One region of the Schinkia azotoformans genome, then DNA from elsewhere that is predicted to be linked to it. Evidence: riboswitches for the same ligand, from Rfam matches in the RefSeq annotation. Region 1 holds a riboswitch; each other region holds the start of a gene.
The links. A riboswitch is a leader RNA that binds a small molecule or an ion and turns the genes downstream of it on or off. The one in region 1 is predicted to bind S-adenosylmethionine.
Positions count from the first base shown of each region.

Region 1 (7,874 bases):
AGCAATAAATCTCCACGGGCTCTTGGTCTTGGCGCCTCAATTTTCAATTCTTCATACACAATGCCAGGCTGCCCTCTTAATATTAAAATCCGATCACAAAGATATAATGCCTCATCAATATCATGTGTTACTAACACAAATGTAGATTTATATTCATTCCAAATTGAAAGCAATAAATCTTGCAGCTTCATTTTCGTAAAAGCATCTAATGCACTGAAGGGCTCATCTAAAAGCAATATTTCCGGAGCTGATACAAGCGCCCTCGCAATTGCCACCCTTTGTGCCATACCACCTGATAGATCCTTTGGATACTGATTTTCAAAACCTGTTAACCCAACGGATTGAATTAATTGTTGCGCTTTTTTCTTCCGTTCTGATTGATCCTTTACTTTTAATCCAAAACCAACATTTTCAATAACAGTTAACCAAGGCATTAGCCTTGCTTCCTGAAACACCATTCCAATTTTTTTGTGAACTGAAGTGATAACCTCATCATTAATTTTGATCGTTCCTTTATAGCCTTGGTCCAAACCAGACAAAACCCTTAGCAAAGTGCTTTTCCCACAACCGCTTGTTCCAAGGATTCCAATAATCTCGCCTTCATTTACTGTCAAATCGATATTTTTAAAACCTGCTCCATTTTCAAACGTTCTTGTTACATTCTCAATTGCTAACATAATTTTTCCACCCTCAATTCCTCACAAAAGAGTCTTGCCAGTGCAGTGCTTTTCCCTCGAGCCCTTTTAGAAGGGAATCTGTTAGTTTTCCCATTATTGCAAATAGGACGATACTAGCGATGATTAACTCTGGTGAATACGTATTTTGTCCATAAACTAATAAATATCCAATGCCTTTACTTGCACCCATTAATTCTGCGGCAACGACAAACATCCAGCCTAATCCTAAACCACTGCGGATACCAACTAAGAATGATGGCAATGATGCAGGTAAAATGATTCTTTTTATCAATTGATAGGTTGTAAAATTATAGATACGCCCTACCTCAATTATTTTGCGGTCAACACCTTGAATCCCGGAAACAATATTTAAATAAACCGGGAAAAATACCCCAACTGCAATTAACGCAATTTTAGATGGCTCCCCGATCCCCATCCATAAAATAAATAGAGGAACCCATGCTAACGATGGAATAGAACGAAATGCCTGGAATATAGGATCAAGTAAAAGCTCTGCTTTTTTCAAATAGCCAACAATAGCTCCTAGGACAACTGCAAACCCTACGCCAAGTACAAATCCGAAGAAAATACGGTATAGCGTTATACCTAGATGGCCCCAAAGCGTTCCATCCTGTCCCATTTCAATAATCTTACTAATAATAATCGTCGGAGCAGGTAATAAATGCTTTGGAAAAACACCGATCTTACTTAAAAACTCCCAAGCTATGATTAATATTACCGGCAGGATACTTCCCCAAATAAGGGGCTGCAGTTTACCTGATCGTTGGACGGACTTTTTCGTTTTCTTCCCTATTCCAATATTCCCAACAACTGAAGCACTATTTCTTTCCATCTTATTGAATTCCCCTTTCTTGTGGGTGTCGGACCCTTTACTTAATAACCTCTTTCGCAAATTCAGGATTAATTAATTCATTAACAAGCGTTGATACATCTGTGTTCTTATCGATAATGTCTCCCTTTTGCAATACTATTCCGGCAGCATTTAATGCTTCAATTTGCTTCTCTCCTGGTACTGGTTCAGAGAAATCATTACGCTCTAATTGCTTCTTCGCTACCTCTGGTGAAATTTGGGCATGTTTTACAAGGATTTCAGCTAATTCATCTGGATTTTCAATTGCCCATTTTCTTGCTTTCTCATAAACTTCGATAACCTTTTTCACTTGTTCTGGATATTCTTTTGCAAATTCGCTGCGAACATTTAGAACTCCGTACGTATTGAAATCTACATTTCGGTAAAACAGATTTGCCTTTGTTTCAACCTCAACTCTTGCCATATGTGGGTCAAGTCCTGCCCATGCATCCACTTGATTCGTTGCTAACGCTGAAGCACCGTCACTATGCTGTAAAGCCACGATTTCAATATCTTTTGCTGTTAGCCCAACCTCATCTAATGCACGAAGTAAGAAAATATAAGGATCTGTACCAACTGTTGCCGCTACTTTTTTACCTTTTAATTCTTCAACAGATTTTATTGCTGAATCTTTACCTGTAACTAATGCTGTCCATTCAGGCTTTGAATAAATATAGACGGATTCAATTGGAGCCCCTTTCGCTTTTGCCATTAAGGCTGCCGCACCCGCTGTCGAACCAAAATCCGCGCTGCCACTGTTTAAAAACTCCAGTGCTTTATTACTTCCTTGACTTAATACGAACTCTATTTTTATATCATCTTGGGCGAATGCTTCTTCAACCCAACCGAATTCTTTAAGTACTAAGCTTGTTGGTGAATAGTAAGCATAATCGAGAACAATCTTTTTCGGCTTTTTGGCTTCTCCCCCACTATTCTCACCTTCAGCACCGGTATTATTTGACGAACTTGAACTGCTTGAGCAACCAACAACTCCAATCAATAATAATGTGCTTAATATAATTCCAATTAGTTTTTTCATTTTCTCTTCCTCTTTTCATTTGTCATATTTTAGATGCAAGATTATGTCGTTAGATTTTTATTTCAATTATGTTTTTTCGCCATTTTATTACCTCCTATTTCGATGTATAAACTTAGATTTATACGCCTAAGGGAGGGGTTTTCTGTAAAATGAAAAACCCCTCTCCATAAGAAGAGGAGCCACCTCCTCTTATCTTCCAGACATGATCTTGTCTGCAGGATTTAGCACCTTACAAGCATTGCTTGTGGTTGCCGAACTTCTTCGGGCCTGTTCCCTCCGTCACTCTTGATAAGAGATTTACTTTTATTCAATTGTTCATTTGAATCAAAATCAAAAAAACCTTCATCCGATAAGGAAGAAGGGTTTTGTAGCCTCATTCAACCTTATCTTTCAGACAATTTTGTCTGCAGGATTTAGCACCTTACAAGCATCGCTTGTGGTTGCCGGACTTCTTCGGGCCTGTTCCCTCCGTCACTCTTGATAAGTAAATTTATTTATTTTTTAAAATTATGATAATTTGGATTATAGAGTAATTTATTTCCACCGTCAACCTTTTTTATATAAATAAAAAAATAAACAGTTCACTCCAGAATGAGTGAACTGTCCAACCTTCTTCTTTATCAACTTGTACTCATCTGCCTTGAAAGGGCTTTCCAAATACAATTATTTGAAACTTATGTTTTCCTCACGTAATACGGATTTTTGCCAATTTACTTGTTTTTGTTCTTGCTCTTTCATATGTGACTTAATCATTTTAATAACTCGCTTATTTAATTTCTTTTTTGTCATCTTCTCTCCTCCAATTTTCATCTATGGTATTTTGTTAACTTACTTCCTTGCTTGCTGTTACCATTAATCTCTAAAGAACATTCTTTACAAACACCCAACCTACATTCCTCCTCTGAAAACTTCCGTCGGGAGTATTCGATACTGGCTTGCTTAACTTATACAGTTTTGTCTCTAAAGTTTTGTGTCTACATATTCAACGATAACGACTACCATTACGTACAATGTGCAATTTGGAAACTAACCCATAGATAAAAAAGAAGAAGGTATTAGTGAAATTATATTAAATTAATCGAATTTTCACAATATAGTTTTAGTAAAATAAAGGTGGTAATTTTTCACTTTCACTAAATTTTCAAAAAGTGTTCCCTTGAGCACAAAAATTTAGGAATTAATAATAATATGGTAAGATGGGAAAAACCGGAATTCCGAGGAGGATTGGGTCTTTTATGTCATTAAACAATTGGTTTTCAAAAGGAATGACTTTTACAGAATACGTGAATTACATGCAAGTAAATCGGCCTGAGTTAGAGGGAGTATATAAAGAATTAGAACTAAACCACGAAGATGTTCAGTATTTTTCGGAGTTAAAAAATAAGAACCTTAGAATCATTACTCTAACTGCCGATTGGTGTGGAGATGCAGCACTTTGTGTACCTGTTTTGCAAAGGCTGGCTGAAGTTGCCTCAATCGAGACGAGATTTCTTATTCGAGATGAAAATTTGGAGCTAATGGATCAATATTTAACAAATGGGACATCCCGCTCTATTCCAATCTTTATTTTTATTGATGAAAAGGGTGAAGAACAAGCTGTTTGGGGTCCAAGGTCACCGGAGGTCCAACAATTTGTATCTGAAAAAAGAACTGAATTGCCACCACAGGATGCTCCGGATTTTCCTGATAAACAAAAAGCGATGTTTGCATCATTCAAAAAAACAGTAACAACTGAGCCTAGGTATTGGCAATCCGTTGTTTCAGATGTTCGAAAAAGATTGGAAACACGAATATGTCAGTAAATTTTATAGAATAATATCCTTAAAGCAAGGGGAAGGTGCTTTTGGTTAAACAATAACGCAAAAGCACCTTCCCCTTAATCGTTTTTTATTGTCTAGGCCCTCTTTTAGGGGACTCCACACCTAGTTCTGTTAATTGAGCTTGTGCTTCCTCTCTTGTAATGCTACCAGCTCTTTCTTGATCCATAATTGATCTTACTTTTTCCATCGTTGCTTCATCCAAATCCTTAAATATATCACCCGGGTTGTCTCCTGATCCGCCTGGTCGATTTTGACCTCCACCTGGATTGAATCCTCCAGGCCCATGACTGCTGGCAGTTGTTATCCCTGTTTCATTTAGCCAAGTGACAGAGTCTGAAATGGTAAAGTCTACAACCTTTGTTCCACCTTGATAATCACCATCGCTATACAGTCCATTAATATCTTTTCCAGTTGAAGCCCCACCGGTGAATAGCGTGTAGGAAGAGCCTTTTTCTAGTTTGGGTGAACTAATAAAAACAGATTGATAGTCTTTTTCAGGTGCGAACGTTACGATTGACTCCCCTTTACTGTCCTCCAAATGAACAAGCGCCCCTGCTTTCTGTGTTTCAGGATAGGTCATTAATAAAGAGTATTGTGATGACTCCTCGGAAACTGCTTGAGCCATCCCTGAGCTTCCAACTGCAATCAAAAATCCACCACTCATATCAAAACTGTTGTCATAATCAAGAGGTCCGTTTCCATTAGATGTCGGTCCGTTTACAATAACTGTTCCACCTGTCATAGCTATTGATCCATTTGAATCAAGTCCATCACCATTTGCGTTAACTGTGATATATCCACCGTTGATTGTAAGCTTGTTTTCCTCTGAAGCAGTTTTTGTTTCATTATTCGAGCTAGCTTTTGATGCATTCTCGTTGTTCGCTTCACCAACAGGCCCTCTTGTCCCTTCAATCTGTGGAGGCACATCAAATCCTGAACCATCATTACCACCGCCAATGTTAATTCCATCATCACTGGCTGTTACATGAATTTCACCATCATTAACCGTGATGAGCTGGCTTTCTATCCCTTCATAGCTTTTTGTAATTGTTATTTTTCCACCAGTTGTTACAATCGATGAATCCGCATGAATACCATCATCACCGGTTGCTATCATAAAGTCACCATTTCCTATCTCAATGCTATCATTACTATGCACACCATCATCTAGAGAATCTATGGTAAAGGACCCACCCCCTACAGCAATTGCCGTACCTGCTTTTAAACCTTTTGCACTTTCTGAATCAGTATCCTCCGTGCTAACAGGCACAGCACTGCCGCCCCATGGCCCCCTCGCTTTTTCTTCAGAATTATTTATCACTTCTGGGCTTCCACCGCCGCTCTTAATTTTGTAAGAACCATCCGCAATCCATAATGATGTTTCCGCCTGTATGCCATCATTACCTGATGCTATGTCAAATGTACCTCCTTCAAGCGCAACTATTCCTTTAGAAGCATCTTTATCATTCGTGGACTTTATTCCATCGCCACCTGCTTCAATCACTATATTCCCTTCTTTGACGGCAAGTAAATCACGGCCCATTAACCCATCATCGACAGCTTTTATGTGAAGGTCACCGCCTGTAATTTTCAAATCATCCTTGCTGGCAATTCCATTATTATAGTTTCCTTGGACAATTAACTTTCCTGTACCATTAATAGTAAGATCATCCTTACTAAACAGTGCTGCATTAGGCTCAGCCTCTGATGAGTCATCGAAAACATATTGTTGTCCATCCGAAAGATAATTTTCTGTGCCTTCCGGTAAAGAGATCACTGTTTTTTCAGCCTTGGCTACATAAATGGCTGAACTATTGCTACAGTTAATCTTTGCCCCATTTAATACGAGCCGAACTGGACTTTTATCTTCGGCATCAATCACAATTTGCCCATCCAGCAATTCACCGCTTATCACATAAGTGCCGCCTGTTTTTATTGTAAGTCTATTATTATCATAAATCACAGGTGTTGCTGAATCGTAACTAACATCAGTCCCATTCAATTTAACTAGAATGGGATTTTCGTTTTCCCAATCATTGTAAAAGTCGCCTTTATCATACTTTACCTTTTCACTAATTAAAGCACTAACGTTTACAACGCTAACACTAGAACTCCCATTTTCAGTTTGAGCACCTTCAACTGCCTCTGAATCTAAATTGTTACTGCAAGCAAACAAGAGTGACGTACTCACTAAAATTGCTGCAGCTTTAAAATATTTTGTTTTCTTAGTCATCTTACTGAACTCCTTTTCTTAGTGAATTAAACTTTAAATTGTGAAACTAATTCCTGTAGCCTTCTTGATTGATCCTCCGTATTTACTGTTACAGTTTGGATAGAGGTAACGATGTCCTTCGTGGCCACACTGGTTTGTTCTGCACCTTCATAGAGTTGAATTGACATGGTTGAAACCTGTTCAGCCGTCTCATTTACCTGGGAAATCAAATTCTTCAGGTTTTTCTTCATATAGTTTACTGATTCAGTAAGTTCACCAAACTCGTCCTTTTGCTTGATTTTGATATCATCACCTGTAAAATCCCCTTCTGCCATCGCATGAATGGCAATGGAAAATTCATTAATTGATTTCTTAATGAGATGTGAGGTTACAAGGGCTATTGTTAGGCCTAAAATAATCGTAATATATGTAAAATCATCAATAGAACTCCGAACAGATTCAATGATTTCTTGATTTGAGTCATTCGTAACCGCTATCAAATTAGAATTTACGATAAAATTACTTGCAACAAATAGAAAAATTAATAATAAATAACTGAACATTAATTTTTTTCTAATGGTAAACCTCATTGTTTTATCCACCTTTTACTTATAATTTGGGTTATGTACTTGTTCCACTGCTTGCTTGTTTTACATTAAATTATCAACCTTAACAAAACCTTAAAATAGAAAATAAGTTGCAATTACGACAAATCGTCCTATAATCGAACATATCGAATGATGGATACTTGGAAACTTAGAAGGGGAGCTTGTGATGAAGCTATTAATTATCGAAGATGACAAATTCATCTCTGAAACAATAAAGGAAATCACACAAGAATTGTTTGAAACGGAACAAGCTTTTGACGGGGAGGAAGGGTTGTTTTTAGCCGAGCAAAATATTTTTGACGTAATTATCTTGGATATAATGCTGCCTAGTATGAATGGCTACGATGTATTACAAAACTTAAGGAACAAAAATATTTCGACACCGGTCATAATGCTTACAGCTAAAGGTGGGATTGATGATAAAATAAAAGGCTTTAAGGTTGGTGCTGATGATTATTTAGTAAAACCGTTTCACCGCGAAGAGCTGCTACTCCGCTTGGAGGCCATCGTTAGAAGGGCTGGAGGAGAGTTTAAAGAAAACGTCCTTACCTTCAAAGAATTAAAAATGAACCTTAAAAGTAAAACGGTGCACATTCGAGAAGACCTTATAAAATTGAATGGTAAGCAATTTGACCTGCTAGAATACC
Region 1 covers NZ_JARSMD010000010.1:220,397-228,270, forward strand. Annotated here, with positions in the region: gene P9E47_RS06205 (ABC transporter ATP-binding protein) at 1-677, opposite strand, end outside; gene P9E47_RS06210 (ABC transporter permease) at 691-1,530, opposite strand; gene P9E47_RS06215 (aliphatic sulfonate ABC transporter substrate-binding protein) at 1,568-2,587, opposite strand; SAM riboswitch class I at 2,774-2,882, opposite strand; SAM riboswitch class I at 2,968-3,074, opposite strand; gene P9E47_RS06220 (hypothetical protein) at 3,251-3,376, opposite strand; gene P9E47_RS06225 (thioredoxin family protein) at 3,823-4,389, shown strand; gene P9E47_RS06230 (carbohydrate-binding domain-containing protein) at 4,475-6,640, opposite strand; gene P9E47_RS06235 (HAMP domain-containing protein) at 6,667-7,209, opposite strand; gene P9E47_RS06240 (response regulator transcription factor) at 7,394-7,874, shown strand, end outside.

Region 2 (7,874 bases), on a different contig from region 1:
GATTTTACACCATCAACAGCTGGATCAGCTTTGAAATTAGGTGCAGTTATTACAGTAAATTCCGGAGTATGTGACTGTAATTCTTCATCAGTTGGACGAATAAATAATTGATGAACGAATAAATTATGCCATGCATATTCGTTGATTACTTGAATTGGTAAACGATATTTAGTATCTGCCCCGGCAAATCCTTGGAAACGGAAGATTTCATCTTTGGAACTTAAGTAATTTAACACTTTTTGATAAAGTGAATTGAATACTTCAGAAGAGATTGGTTGGTTAACGGAACCCCAATCAATTTTATCTTTTGTTGAAGCCTCTTCGACAATGTATTTATCCTTTGGTGAACGGCCAGTATATTTTCCAGTTGTAGCACGGATAGCACCTGTTGAAGATAATACAGCTTCTTCTCTTGATAGTGTTTTTTCCACTAATTGTGGAACAGACAGATTATGATGGACATTAGCTCCACTAATCACATCCTTTAATTCAATCGTGTTACGAACAGAGTTCATGAACAAAACCTTCCTTTTCATTAATTTAAATCATTTTATAATCTAATCTATAATATGTTAAATAGTATAACATATTTAGATTAATAGTCTATACTATTTAAAATCTTTATCTAATTTTTAAATTTTAATTGCAAAATATGGTTTTCTACGATACTATAGGTCAGAACGGATACTCTCTTATCCCGAGTTGGTGGAGGGGGGACAGACCCTAAGAAACCCGGCAACCGACACTATTATTATTTCCATGAAATTATCGCAACTATCCGGTTTATTTCGTTGGAAAATAAAAAATGGTGACAAGGTGCTTAACCTGTTGCAAGACAAGCTTTTGTCTTGAGCGATAAGAGTGAAAGGCTTAGTTGATTAAACAACCTTTCCTCATTTATTTGTAGGAAAGGTTTTTTTGCGTCTTTATATGATTTATTTTGAGTTTTTTATACAAAGATGGATACCTTAAAATATAGAAAAGGTATGAGCCAACGTATAAAGGGAATGAGTACCGTTAAAATTGATTTATTCTTAGGAGGTACATATTTAAATGACAAAGAATCGTCGTTTGTTTACTTCAGAATCAGTAACGGAAGGACACCCGGATAAAATATGTGATCAAATTTCTGATGCTATTTTGGATGAGATCCTTAAAAACGATCCAAACGCTCGTGTAGCGGCTGAAACGACTGTAACAACAGGCTTGGTACTAGTTGCCGGCGAAATTACCACATCCACTTATGTGGATATTCCAAAAATTGTACGTGAAACAGTTGATGGCATTGGGTATAATCGTGCAAAATATGGATTTGATGCTGAGACATGTGCTGTTTTAACATCGATTGATGAACAATCTCCTGATATTGCAATGGGTGTTGATAAAGCCCTGGAAGCCCGTGAAGGTAAAATGTCAGATGAAGAGATTGAAGCGATTGGAGCAGGAGACCAAGGATTAATGTTTGGATTCGCTTGTAATGAAACACCTGAATTAATGCCGCTTCCTATTTCATTGGCACACAAACTATCACGCCGATTGGCAGAGGTTCGTAAAAATGAAACCCTTTCCTATTTACGTCCCGATGGTAAGACACAAGTAACGGTTGAGTATGACGAAAACGATAAACCGGTGCGCATTGATGCTATTGTTGTATCCACACAGCATAATCCGGAAGTATCATTAGAACAAATTCAAAAAGATATTAGGGAATTTGTCATTAACCCAATTGTTCCAAAAGAGCTTATTGATGAAAAAACAAAATACTTCATTAATCCTACAGGCCGTTTCGTAATTGGCGGACCTCAAGGTGATGCTGGCTTAACAGGCAGAAAAATTATTGTTGATACTTATGGAGGATATGCACGTCATGGCGGTGGTGCATTCTCTGGGAAAGATCCAACAAAGGTTGACCGCTCAGCGGCTTATGCAGCAAGATATGTAGCCAAAAATATTGTTGCAGCTGGGTTAGCTGAAAAGTGTGAAGTCCAGCTTGCCTACGCAATTGGTGTTGCCCAACCGGTATCGATTGCTGTTGATACGTTTGGAACTGGAAAGGTTTCAGAAGAGAAGTTAGTTGAAGTTGTCCGTAATAACTTTGACCTTCGTCCTGCTGGAATCATCAAAATGTTAGACTTACGTCGCCCAATCTATAAAGAAACGGCTGCTTACGGACATTTTGGTCGAATCGACCTTGATGTACCTTGGGAAAAAACAGATAAAGCAGAAAGACTACAAAAAGAGGCATTACAATAATAATAGAGGGTAGATAAGCTTTAGAAGTTTATCTACCCTTTTTTTTAGAGGGAATGGGCGCATATCCATAATTTTGAAATAAATTGGTATAAAAATGTTTTATAGGGTATACTATGAAAAAGGGTTTAAAAATTCATATTTTGAAGTCGCTTATTATAAAGATATAACACATCCTATTTTGTTATGTTTTTATAATAAGTTTTTTTGTTGCAATCATGGCTAATTTGGATTTTTTATGAACATAATTCTCGAAAGGTGTGGTAGGTAATGGCTTTTGGAAGAAGACCAGTAGAAGAGGTTGTTACAGAGGAGACTAAGGTGTGGGTGTGTACTTCAGATGATTGCAACTGTTGGGTTCGTGATAACTTCAAAAGTAGTGACGAGCCAGCTTGTCCATTATGTCATAGCGAAATGAGCCCAAGTACTAAAATGCTGCAGGTCGTTGAAAATCACAGCCGACATAATTTTAAATAAAAATTTGACTTAGGAAATTATATGGTATATTATTAGGCATACGCTATTAAGTTCGTTTATAAAATTTTGCATGTATATACGTAAGTCGTGACTGCAAATGGAATGTGGACGATTACTTTCTCCACAATTTGTAGTTACGGCTTTTTTATATTTGATTAAATGTAAGTAAATAAGCTTATGGTGATTAATAAAAATATTGGAGGAAATACAAATGAAAACTGGTACAGTTAAATGGTTTAATGCAGAAAAAGGTTTTGGATTTATTGAAGTTCAAGGTGGAGAGGATGTTTTCGTACATTTCTCAGCTATTCAAAGCGATGGCTTTAAGTCATTAGAAGAAGGTCAAAAAGTTTCTTTCGAAGTTGTTGAAGGAAACCGTGGACCACAAGCTGCTAATGTTCAAAAAGCATAATTAGCGTAATAGAATATAGCATGGGGTTGTCAATGACAGCCCCCCTATATATTTTATCTACTAAACTCCTCTTGGTTGATTCCATCTTTTTATCCCACATTATTTTATTTTTCAAATTATCTAATGTTTAAATTGATTAACAAGTTGGTTTTTATAAGCTAATTCCCATGGCGCGGCCTAGGAGCCGTAAAGATGAAAGAGAGGCAGGGCTTTCGTTGTTTTAGATATATCTGTCGAGAAGTGTTTAGTAAAAATAACAAGGAGACTATGCTTCAAAGCTAAAGTCTCCAACTACATATAATTTTAATTTATTCGTAATTGTCTAGCTACAGTGCCCAGCGACTCGAAAAACTTCACAGGCCTCCCTACGATAAGTCAACATCGACTCACCATGCTCGTCGTGTTTCCTTTATCTCAGTCGACATGCTCCAGTTTTTTCGTCGCTAGACGGGCACCTCCGCTTTTCTATTTTTGCAACCCTTTATAAAATTGACCTTTTTCTACATATTCCCGTCTAATTCTAGCCATGTCTTTCAGGTCTTCTTCATTCAATTCGCGGACGACTTTCGCGGGGCGTCCAAATGCTAATGTGTTTGGCGGAATTTTTTTGCCTTGAGAAACGAGGCTGCCGGCACCGATAAAAGCACCTTCCCCAATCTCAGCACCATCCAAAATCGTTGAGCCCATCCCAATTAAAGCATTTTTTCTAATCGTACAGCTATGTAAAATAACCATATGTCCCACTGTTACGTCATCTTCTATTATTAGCGGGTTATTAGGACTTTGGTGAAGGACTGAGTTGTCCTGGATACTTACACGATCCCCGATAATGGTCGGGGCTACATCGCCACGGATGGATGTATTGAACCAAATATTAGTTAATTCACCAATCGAAACGTCACCAGTTATAGTTACATAATCTGCAATAAAAGCGCTTTCTGCTATTTTTGGATATTTTCCCTTGAATTCATAAATCATAACAATATCATTCCTTTTTAAAAAAATTTGTGTCTTGAATAAAGGTCCGCTCAAACCATAAAATGATTGTATCATGGATAATTGGTAAAATTAACTTTATTCAGCGGAAAATTCTTTTAATCATAAAATGGAGAAATGACTCCAATTTGTATTACGTATCAATAGGATTCAAACCCCTGCTGAATAAAGTTAAGCCTCTGGCGGATGCCTCAGATTTTTTAGAGGAAATTATCGAGCAAGCTCGATAAAAATCTGGGCGCCAATACACCAAGGCATATTTGATTAGTAAAGGAGACTTTTTTCATGTGGAAGTGGGAAGTTGAAGACCCTCGTGGAGTGTTTGTAGTTGTTCATGGTGCATTTGAACATCAGGGACGCTATAAGTGGTTAACAGAAATGTGGAAAGCAAGCAAAATGAATGTAGTACTTGGCGACTTGCCTGGTCAAGGTACTTCTACAAGAAAAAGAGGGCATATCGATTCTTTTAATGAATATATAGATACGATTTGCGGATGGATTGAGGAAGCAAGAGTGTATGATTTACCGATCTTTTTGCTTGGCCACAGCATGGGGGGCTTAGCTGTCATTCGGACATTGCAGGAAAAACAATTACCTATAAAGGCAGCTGTTTTGTCTTCTCCGTGTTTAGGACTAACAACCCCACCACCGAAAGGGTTACAATTAGCTGCAAAAGCTTTAAATGTAGTCGTTCCTTCCCTCCGGCTTGCTTCCCATATGGAACCGAAAATTGCGACACGAAATAAAGAAGTGATGCAATTCGATGAAAATGACTCGCTTTATGTGACAAAGGTTTCTGTCCGCTGGTATCAAGAGCTTATGAAGGCAATGGAGCAGGCAAATCGAAATATTGATAAATTACCTGATGATATTCCGGTATTACTGATGCAAGCAGGGGCGGATAAAATTGTCGATAAAGTTGTTGTAAAAGAATGGTTTAATAAAATAAAAGTAAATGAAAAGCTTTATAAAGAATGGCCAAAGCTTTATCATGAAATTTTCAATGAACCGGAAAGAGATGAAGTATTTAAATATGCCAAAGGTTTTATAGAAATGCAATTGCAAAAATCTTTTTAATTTTTTTGATAGATCTTGTTTGGAGTGAAAAAGGATTGACAGCACCAGGCTACGTATTTTACTTAATGAAAAAAATATATAAAAATGTTTTTCCAAATGTCCATCAACAATTAAATAAATGGAAAAAAAAAGCGAGCGAAATTCCTGATCCTGAACTTAGAAAGCAGGCATTAGCCAGTATTAATTCGAAAACCTTTCATTGTGAAGGTGGAGGAGTCTATGCCATTTTGGCAAGGGAATCACTAACCGATTGTATTGAATTCATTGTCGCTTATCAAACGATTAGTGATTACTTGGATAATTTATGCGACAGAAGCACCTCCTTAGACCCAGTTGATTTCAAGTGCCTGCATGAGTCGATGCTGCATGCCTTAACACCGGGTGCAAGTACGAAAAATTATTATTGCTACCGCAAGGAGCAGGATGATGGGGGCTATTTGTGTGAATTAGTGGAGACATGTCAAAAAACTCTTATGAGAGTAAAGCACTATGAAAAAATTGCTCCTTATTTACATGAATTAGCTTCCTATTATTGCGACTTGCAGGTGTACAAGCATATTAAACCTGAAGAACGGGTACCTGAATTGGAAGCATGGTTTGAATTGTATAAGGAAAAGCTGCCGAAAATGGAATGGTATGAATTTTCGGCCTGTGCAGGTTCAACATTAGGAATTTTTTGCTTAGTTGCCTATGGCTTCAATTCAGTTTTTACTGACAAAGAAATGTTGCAGGTTAGACAGGCTTTATTTCCATATGTCCAAGGCCTTCATATTTTATTAGATTATTTTATTGATCAAGAAGAAGATAGGATAGGCGGGGATTTGAACTTCTGCTTTTATTATCCAAGCCCGGAAGTATTAAAAATAAGGCTTGTTCATTTTTTTGAACAAGCCAATGTACATACTAAAGGATTACCGGATGAAACTTTCCATCGCTTAATTAATCATGGACTTTTAGGTCTATATCTTTCCGATCCGAAGGTAAAGAGACAAACCGAAATTCAACGTGTTATGCGAAAAATTTTAAAAAGCGGCGGATTTACTTCCTTATTTTTTTACATAAATGGACGTTGGTATCGTAAAAATGTAGGACAAAATAGAAAGGTTGCCTCTTAAGTTTCTGTTGAGACAACCTTTCACTTTTTGTTATTTAATTTTTTCTATTGCGATTACAAATGGTGCATGATTAATTTGGTTCAAAAATTGATATTGCAGCACTTGGGCCTGTTTTTGATCAATCGTTTTAACATATTGAATCAACTGATCCCGTTCAATTTGACCCTTGGGATGTCCATGGTAGACAACAAGTACAATGATTCCACCCGGGGGCATCATTGTTAGCAGCTGTTTCACGGCGCTTATGCTAGAGTCCGGGGTTGTAACAATGGTTTTGTCTCCACCCGGTAAATAACCTAAATTGAAAATGGCAGCTTTGATTTTTTTATGAAGTTCTGGTGGAATAACAGATTCAATTTGATCATGACTTTTTAGAAAAAGTTCTACTCTTATCTGGAGTTCATATTCTTGTAGGCGCAGGTGTGCCTTTTCCAGCGCATCCTGCTGGATGTCAAAACCGTAAACCTTTCCGCTTGAACCCACCAAATTGGCCAATAATACCGTATCATGACCATTTCCAACGGTCGCGTCGATAGCAATATCTCCTTCTTTGACAGCAGCTTCAAGCAATGAATGGGCAAACGGCAAAACTCGTTTCAACATCATTGCGAACATCCTTCTTTGACTGCTAATTTACCCTGCCAACTATCGCGTCTTTTCAGCTCGGCATCAATCGCATTTAAAACTTCCCATTTCTTTAGACTCCACATTGGACCAATCATTAAATCGGGCGGCCCGTCACCTGTGATGCGATGAATCACAATTTCAGGGGGGAAAATCTCCAATTGGTCACATACTAAATTTACATAATCCTCAAAAGATAAAAATTGGAGCAAGCCTTTTTCATACTGCTTGACCATCGGGGTTCCTTTTAGCAAATGAAGAAGGTGAATTTTAATTCCTTGAATATCAAGCTTTGCAACTTCTTTTGCTGTTTCTAACATCATTTCTGGTGTTTCTTGCGGAAGTCCATCAATAATATGGGAACAAACTCTAATACCATGCTTTCTGAGCTTTGTAACGCCTTCTTTGTAACAGTCATAGTCATGAGCACGATTGATTAGATTTGCTGTTGATTCATGTACGGTCTGAAGGCCAAGCTCGACCCATAAATAAGTCCGTTCATTCAGTTCTGCCAAATATTCAACGACATCATCCGGGAGACAATCCGGTCTTGTTGCAATCGACAAACCGACTACATCGGGCTGTTGTAAAATAATTTCATATTTTTCTCGAAGCTCTTTAACAGGTGCATACGTATTTGAAAATGCTTGGAAATAGCCTAGATATTTTCCGTCTTTCCATTTCTCATGCATTTTCGTTCTTATATCATTAAATTGTTTAACTAAATGATCGGTACGATTACCGGCAAAATCACCGGAACCGGCAGCACTACAAAAAGTACACCCGCCATGGGCAACCTTTCCGTCCCGATTCGGGCAGTCAAAGCCGCCATCAAGTGCCACCTTAAATACTTTATGTCCAAATGTTTCACGTAAATGGTAGTTCCATGTATGGTACCGCTTTTGGTCAGTTGTATAAGGGAA
Region 2 covers NZ_JARSMD010000016.1:196,864-204,737, reverse strand. Annotated here, with positions in the region: gene pckA (phosphoenolpyruvate carboxykinase (ATP)) at 1-515, opposite strand, end outside; SAM riboswitch class I at 690-862, shown strand; gene metK (methionine adenosyltransferase) at 1,054-2,253, shown strand; gene P9E47_RS09515 (cold-shock protein) at 2,521-2,727, shown strand; gene P9E47_RS09510 (cold-shock protein) at 2,939-3,139, shown strand; gene P9E47_RS09505 (gamma carbonic anhydrase) at 3,605-4,117, opposite strand; gene P9E47_RS09500 (alpha/beta hydrolase) at 4,421-5,212, shown strand; gene P9E47_RS09495 (tetraprenyl-beta-curcumene synthase family protein) at 5,248-6,327, shown strand; gene P9E47_RS09490 (class I SAM-dependent methyltransferase) at 6,358-6,933, opposite strand; gene P9E47_RS09485 (TIGR01212 family radical SAM protein) at 6,930-7,874, opposite strand, start outside.
Region 2: linked by a shared signal. The riboswitch ahead of metK (methionine adenosyltransferase) and the one ahead of P9E47_RS06215 (aliphatic sulfonate ABC transporter substrate-binding protein) in region 1 are both predicted to bind S-adenosylmethionine.

Region 3 (7,874 bases), on a different contig from region 1:
AAAACTTTGACGATTTTTAATGCGCTTACATTTAATATCTTACAAAATCCTGTAGAATAAGAAAATTTCATTTATGAAAATGTTTACATTTGAGCATACAATTATTTTTCGAAAGTTTCTTGTAAAATATTTCACAACAAATTTTTTTCTATTGAATTGTAGTAATATTTTCTATAAAATAGGACATAGGGGATATTTATTATCTGGTACTAACAGGAGGTATAAAATGAATAATAACGATACATTTAAAGTAGTTAAACTTCTACAGGACTTGTCAAATTCTTTGAGGGGAAACACTAATATTTATGATACACAGTATGTTGATAATGTGAAAAGCCGGTTACCTCAAATTGAAAATGCTTTTTTTGAACTAAAAAAATACTTCGATCAACAAAACTAATTTTTTTTAACCTCTTTTTAACCTACCATTTCTTCACAATGAAATTGAGCGGTTGGTCAGTTTTAAAATCCATCCATTATAATTTTCCCAATAAAAAAGAGCAAGACCTGCAGATAAAATTCTACAAAATCTCACTCTAATAAAAAATTCTATTTAAACAATACTTGTTTGTGAAACAGCACTTGTATGCCATTCATTAACATCTGTACGGCAGGCATGAATTAAATCTTCAACGATTGCACTGGCAGTAGGATACATCCCCGCCCCTGGTCCGCTTAAACTAATATTACCTACAATATTCGCATGAATAGATACCGCGTTTTCAACTCCCTCTACATTATAAAAAGGATGTGAAGATTGAACAATAGTCGGTTTTAGGATAGCCTCTATTCCTTGCTCTGTTTTTGTTATGGAGGCAATATGTTTTATTCTCAAATTAGTAGTATCATGATGTTTTATTTGATCGGGTGTAATCCCGGTAATTCCTTTGCGGAAAACAGCTTTCCAATCTGGCTGCTGACCAAAACATACTTGGCTTAATATCATCATTTTATAAAAAGCGTCATACCCCTCGACATCATTCGTAGGATCAGCTTCCGCATATCCCAATTCCTGTGCCAAGGATAGGGCTTCTTCAAACGATAAACCCTCTTCTCTCATCTTTGTTAAGATAAAATTAGTTGTGCCGTTCAAAATGCCCTCAATTTTTTGAACTTGATTAATATTTAATAGCTTATTTAATGTTTGGATAATCGGAATTCCACCGGCAACAGTCGCCTCAAAGCCGACTGTTGTTCCATAGGTTTTAGCTAATTCGATAATTTCTTGTCCATGGTGGGCAAACATTTCTTTATTGGCAGTTATTACATGGCATCTTCTCTGTATCGCCCTTGTAATATGCGAAAAGCTTGGTTCCACTCCAACAGTTGCTTCTATAACAACATCAAGTTTAGGCAACTGAATAATATCCTCGAAATGATCTGTTAATAAGATGCCTTCCTTCGGGGGGATATGTTTGTCGATATCTTTAACTAATATAGCAACAACTTTAACGTTTTGTTCTAATAGCGTTAAAAACCGCTCCTGATTTGAGTTGATAATTTCATAGACGCCTTTTCCAACTGTACCATACCCTAGCAGGGCAATATTAATCGTTGACATTTTCCCACATCCTTTAAAGCTCACAGGCAAATGTTACGATACTTCCTCTAAGGCGTTGTGCTTCTTTATAAGTACAGCGATTATGGATAACCTCTAATCCGCCCTTTGTCGCAATTTCAACAGCTTTTGGCGAAATAACGCCTTCCTGCAGCCAGAAAATTTTTGGATTGATTTCAAGTGCTTCTTTAGCCACTTCTATAGCGGCTTCCGGGCTTCTAAATACTTGAACTACATCAACTTTAAATGGAATTGATTTTAAATCAGGGTAAACCTTTTCGCCTAGAATCTCTGTTTCTTTTGGATTTACCGGTACAATTTGATATCCTAAGCGCTGCATTTTTCTTGTTAAACGGTAGCTTGGGCGACCAGGCTTGCCACTTAAGCCCACAACTGCTAATCTTTTCGGACGTTGGACAACCTTCCCATCAATCTCCTCCTGAACAAATGGTGATTGTAGTAACCAACGAATGACACCTTCATCGTTTACAGCAACCTCACCTTTTCCATTTCCATTAAGTGATATGCCTGTTGCTTCAAAAAATGCGCGATCAAGATCAGCTGTTAAATCTCTAAGCGATTCAATCCCAACCGATAAACGAATAAGATCTTCTGTAACACCCGTTTGTATAAGCTCTTCAGCGGAAAGCTGCTGATGTGTTGTTGATGCAGGATGAATGATAAGCGATTTTGCATCTCCGACATTGGCTACATGCGACCATAGCGAAATATTATCAATAACCTTTTTACCAGCGTCACGTCCACCTTTTATTCCGAAGTTTACCATTGAACCGAAACCGTTTTGCAAGTATTTCTTGGCTAATTCATGTGCAGGATGTTCCGGAAGTCCAGGGTAAGAAACCCATTCAACTGCTGGATGATTTTTAAGGTATTCCGCAAGCTCAGCCGCATTTTTTGTATGCTTTTCCATTCTTAAATGCAGTGTTTCAAGTCCAATAATTAATTGAAAAGCATTTTGGGGACTTAAACATGAACCGAAGTCACGAAGCAATTGGACTCTAAGCTTCGTACTATAAGCTAATGTTCCAAATTCATTCGCATATATGATCCCATTGTAGCTTGGGTCCGGTTCAGTAAATCCAGGGAATTTCGGACTATTCCAGTTAAAGCGTCCACCATCAACGACAATGCCGCCAATAGAAGTGCCATGACCTCCGATCCACTTCGTTACCGAATGGACGACTATGTCGGCCCCCCATTTAATTGGCTTACAAAGGTATGGTGTTGCAAAAGTGCTGTCAACAATTAACGGAATACCCGCTTCATGAGCAATATCTGCAACAGCTTCCACGTCAAGGACATGAAGACTTGGATTTCCAATTATTTCACCATAAACGGCTTTCGTTCTTTCTGTTATTGCATGACGGAAATTTTCAGGATCTGTTGGATCAACAAACACGACTTTAATTCCGTATTTAGGCAATGTATTAGCAAATAAATTATATGTTCCACCATATAAATTGGTAGCTGCAACAATTTCATCTCCTGCATGGGCAATATTCATAACGGCTAAGGCAATTGCTGACATTCCGGACGATGTTGCGACAGCAGCTACCCCATCTTCCAATAATGCGATCCTTTTTTCTAAGACATCAACTGTTGGGTTCCCGAGTCTAGTGTAAATATTCCCAGCCTCATCCAATGAAAATAAGCTTTGAGCATGATCTGTATTATGGAAAACGTATGAAGTAGTTTGATAGATAGGAACTGCACGAGATCCTGTTGTTGGATCTGGTGATTGTCCCCCGTGTAATAATACTGTTTCTAAATCATAAGTGCTAAATTTTTCTGCCATTTCCAATTCCCCCTAATCACATTCGAAAACTCAACATAAAAATAAATAAAGTTAAAAAACCCTTCTTCCAATAAGGAAGAAGGGTTTATTCGCCACTCAACCTTATCTTTCAGGTAAAAACCTGCAGGATTTAGCACCTTTCAAGCATGCTTGATGGTTGCCGGACTTCAAAGGGCCTGTTCCCTCCGTCACTCTCGATAAGTATGTTTCTATTTAATTAGTAATTAGGATTATATATAAATAAATCTGAATAGTCAATAATAAAAAATAAAAAGGGCTGCCCAAATTAGTGCAACCCCTTTTCATAAGTAAAAAAATGCGTTAATTAGTTCTTTTGTGAAGCATTTACATCCGCAAGGCTGAACAAAATAAAGGTAATTCCAACCACTACAAAAGTAATATTCATTACAACTGACCATTCTGCCATTTAACACACCCCCATTTAAATCTACATCACCTAAGTTAATTTTATCAGTTCGATCTACTTTCAAAGCGATTACTTTTTGACAATTTTTCAACATTATTAAAATTTTCCACAAATAAGTATAGAAAGTAGAGATCGATTTAAACTAAGGAAGAAAAATTATGAATGGAGATGATTCATTTGACAAAACGTTCAAAGAAAAATGACGCAGATCAGAAAAACAAACAAGGACAATTCCAGAAACAACATGATACTGAATTTGGAAATGAATTTGGTAGTACCCAAGCTAACAAATATAATGAAGGCGGTGCACAATCCGGTACAAAAGAATAAATGAATGGGGCCATTAAGCCCTATTCATTTATTCTTCCACTTTAATTTTCAGGTCACCGACACCCATTTTTATTTTTATATTTGTTTTTATTTTTGCTTTTTCATAACTATCGTTAACATACTGATCATTATCCACAGATTTAAGACCTTCTGTTTCCACTTTTCCAATCCCGTTTTCGATTAATATTTTGACCCCTATATTTTTCGGAACAATGATCTCAGTCTTACCCATCCCTGACTCAATATTGGCATCAAATCCCTTTTTATAATCGCCAGCAAAATTAATCGTAGTTTCTCCAACACCACTATAAATTTCAGCATTTTGCAATTGTACTTCCCTTAGATCTATTACATTCTTACCTGCACCTGTTTTCACATATAGGGTTACTGGTAAAGTATTATTTAATACAACATCGCCTTTGTATTCAAGCCCTTCCAAATTCCCCATTGGTTTATTCATATTGCTTTGAATAATAGACAGCTGTCCTTCCCCTTCTGCTATTTTGTAGTCGATAACCGGTTTAAGCTCTTCAACATTGTATGAAAAATCGACTTCAGCTGCTTTAGCAGTGTTGCCGCTTAGCGTAAGGTCGCCTGCACCAAGTCGAATCGAAACATCCAACGCTTTTTCATTTTGAATATTTATACTAGATTTTTCAGATTGAAGATTTCCAATCTGAGCACCGCTACATGAAACTAATAGCAGTATCGACAGAATTGTTACCATCACGAAGAAAGCTCTCTTCATTATATAATTTCCTCCTACCATTCTTTTCTAGTTATTATGTACTTCCCTTATTATAGCAAATAGCATGAATTAGAAGTCATGACATATATTCAACAAATATTCATGAAGATTCATGAAACTTTTAAAAAATCTTGTAAAAATTTACTGTAATATATTATATAATGTGACTAATGTCATAGTGTAATTGTTATAAAGACGTAAGCCTTGTCGATCATCTATGAAAGGTTGTGGTGGAATGCCAAAGACAAGGGATAAAACTTATTTAAGAGATGGTTTAAAATTTGCTATTGTTTTCACAACTACCTATATTGTTATCGGAATAGTTGGAATCTCTATCGCAAATATATTTGTTCCGACACATAAAGAATGGGTTTTCCTGCTAATTACTACGGCCATCATGTTTTATATATCTTTACGATTTATATACCGAGACCGTGAACAAATTAGAACATTGGTAGACCAACAATTAGAGCTTACCATATATAAATCAATATTTGATCAAATGCATGAAGGCCTTGTCATTACTAACGATAAAGAAGAGATCATTACTATTAATCCTTCTTTTACAGAAATGACAGGCTACAAGGAAAATGAAGTGATAGGCAAAACTCCGTCTATTTTAAGTTCTGGATTACATTCTCGCGAATTTTATTCAAATTTAAAAAAAGAATTAAAGAAAAACGGACGGTGGCATGGAGAAATAATAAATCAACGAAAAAACGGACAAATTTTTCCTGAACAACTCAGTATTTCCGAGATCAGGAATATGAATGGGGTGGTTACAAATTATATAGGTGTTTTTACAGATATTTCATCCCAACGAAAAGCAGAAGGAAAAATAGAATTTCTAACACATTATGATTCTTATACTAGACTCCCGAAATTCAGCTTATTTATGAAGCATCTTAGTAATTTCCTGAATGACCAGATAGCAAATAAAAAGAAATTTTCTTTATTTATAGTTGATACGGCAAAATTAAAAACCCTGAATGCAATGTATGGACATAAGGTTGGCGATGAATTATTGCAGATTTTAGCTATCCGAATCCAAACAAGGTACAAGGGTCTATTCATCGGGAGAATAAATTCTAAAGAATTTGCTATCATTAACCCGAATTTATATGAGGCTGAGGCAGTCCAAAAAGAAGCTGAAAACCTTCTGCAAGAAATTGAACAGCCTTTCTATTTTGATGGAGATGAGTATTTCCTATCAGCAACAATCGGCATTGGCATTTATCCGGATCACGGAATGACTGCGGACGAGTTATACAAAAATGCTACTCTTGCAAAAACAGCAGCTAAAGAGGTTGGCTACCAATTCCAGCTTTTTGGGGATGAGCTTCTTGCGAAAGTCAGGAGAAAGGTCTTACTTGAAAAACATTTAATAAAAGCCATTGAGATGAATGAATTACAACTATATTACCAACCCCAAATAAATATTAAAACCCGGAATCTTATCGGACTTGAAGCATTAATTCGTTGGAATCACTCTACACTTGGAATGATCTCCCCTTCTGAATTTATACCTTTAGCTGAGGAAACGGGGTTAATATTAGATATTGGGGAGTGGGTCCTCGAAACCGTTTGTTTACAAATACAGAAATGGCGCTTGGCGGGTATCAAAATTCCAAAGATCGCTGTAAATTTGTCTCCTATACAATTGATGAATGCCAATTTGTTAAAGATGACAAAACATATAATCGATAAAACAAACATAGACCCAACTCTAATAGGGCTTGAAATCACTGAAAATATTAGTCTATTTCAAAAGGAATCTGTGATCCATATTATTACTAGTCTTAAAAAACAAGGTTTTAAAATCTTAATAGATGATTTCGGAAAAGGTCACTCAAATTTAAGCTACATTCAGCAACTACCAATTGATTCAATAAAAATTGATCGTTCTTTTATCTCTGATATTCCACAGAATAAAAATAATATTGCTTTAACGAAGGCCATGATCGCGATGGCTCATGAATTACAATTAACCGTTGTGGCCGAAGGTGTTGAAACGAAAGAACAACTGGAATTTTTGGATAATCACAACTGCGATTATGCACAAGGATTTTATTTAAGTAGGGCTTTACCGAGCGAAGAAATAGTAAAATTGCTATTAACGGTTAATGATGAATATCAACTCGCTTTATAGGTTAGAGATAATTTACGGTATAACGGAGGAATTACGATGAAGTTAAAAGCAAAATTAATTGCCGGCGTTGCAGGCTTATCATCTATTATTATATTAATTTGTTCATTATTTACTTACATTTCAATAAAAAACTTTTCCAATAATGTAGATAATTTAACAAATGGACTGTCAGAAGTCGTTGAAAGAGATGTTAGCGGATTTTCAGGCCATTATGCGGGTACCCTCACCTATCTTGAAGGAAAAAATGTGGTTGAAAAATTAGATAATATAATCCAGTCGATTGAATATCCTTTAAACGCCAGCAAAAGCATTACCAACCCTGCTATCCTAAAGCAGCTGTTTCAAGGATTTGTAAACAAAAATGAGTATATTTCATCCATGTATATAGCGTCCAATAACGGAATCCTTGCCACTTATTCAAAAGATCAAATGGAACCAAAACAAATTAGCGAAGAGTGGTACCAAAAAGCAAAAGCATTAAAGAATGATCAAATCTACATCTCAAATATGCAAAAAGGTAAAAGCGGCAAATCATTCATTACAATCAGCACACCTATATACACTAACAATCAATTTTCTGGCGTAATATCTGCTGACCTAAATGCCACTCTTTTAAGTGAATATATTTCACAAATTAAAGTCGGTGAAACTGGTTTTATAGCTTTAATAGGTGCTGATCGCTCTATTATCGGACATAAAGACCTGGAGCTTGTTAAGGAGGCTAAGAAGGTAAACGACTTACCGTTTTTTAAAGAAATTAGTGATGGAAGAATTTTATTAGACATTAATCAAGTAACCTATCTTCCTCTTGTCCATGAAAAAACAGGTTGGACCGTTTTATCTGTA
Region 3 covers NZ_JARSMD010000019.1:142,233-150,106, reverse strand. Annotated here, with positions in the region: gene P9E47_RS11590 (hypothetical protein) at 227-400, shown strand; gene P9E47_RS11585 (homoserine dehydrogenase) at 554-1,561, opposite strand; gene P9E47_RS11580 (PLP-dependent aspartate aminotransferase family protein) at 1,575-3,374, opposite strand; SAM riboswitch class I at 3,474-3,578, opposite strand; gene P9E47_RS11575 (hypothetical protein) at 3,979-4,131, shown strand; gene P9E47_RS11570 (toast rack family protein) at 4,160-4,879, opposite strand; gene P9E47_RS11565 (putative bifunctional diguanylate cyclase/phosphodiesterase) at 5,115-7,028, shown strand; gene P9E47_RS11560 (methyl-accepting chemotaxis protein) at 7,065-7,874, shown strand, end outside.
Region 3: linked by a shared signal. The riboswitch ahead of P9E47_RS11580 (PLP-dependent aspartate aminotransferase family protein) and the one ahead of P9E47_RS06215 (aliphatic sulfonate ABC transporter substrate-binding protein) in region 1 are both predicted to bind S-adenosylmethionine.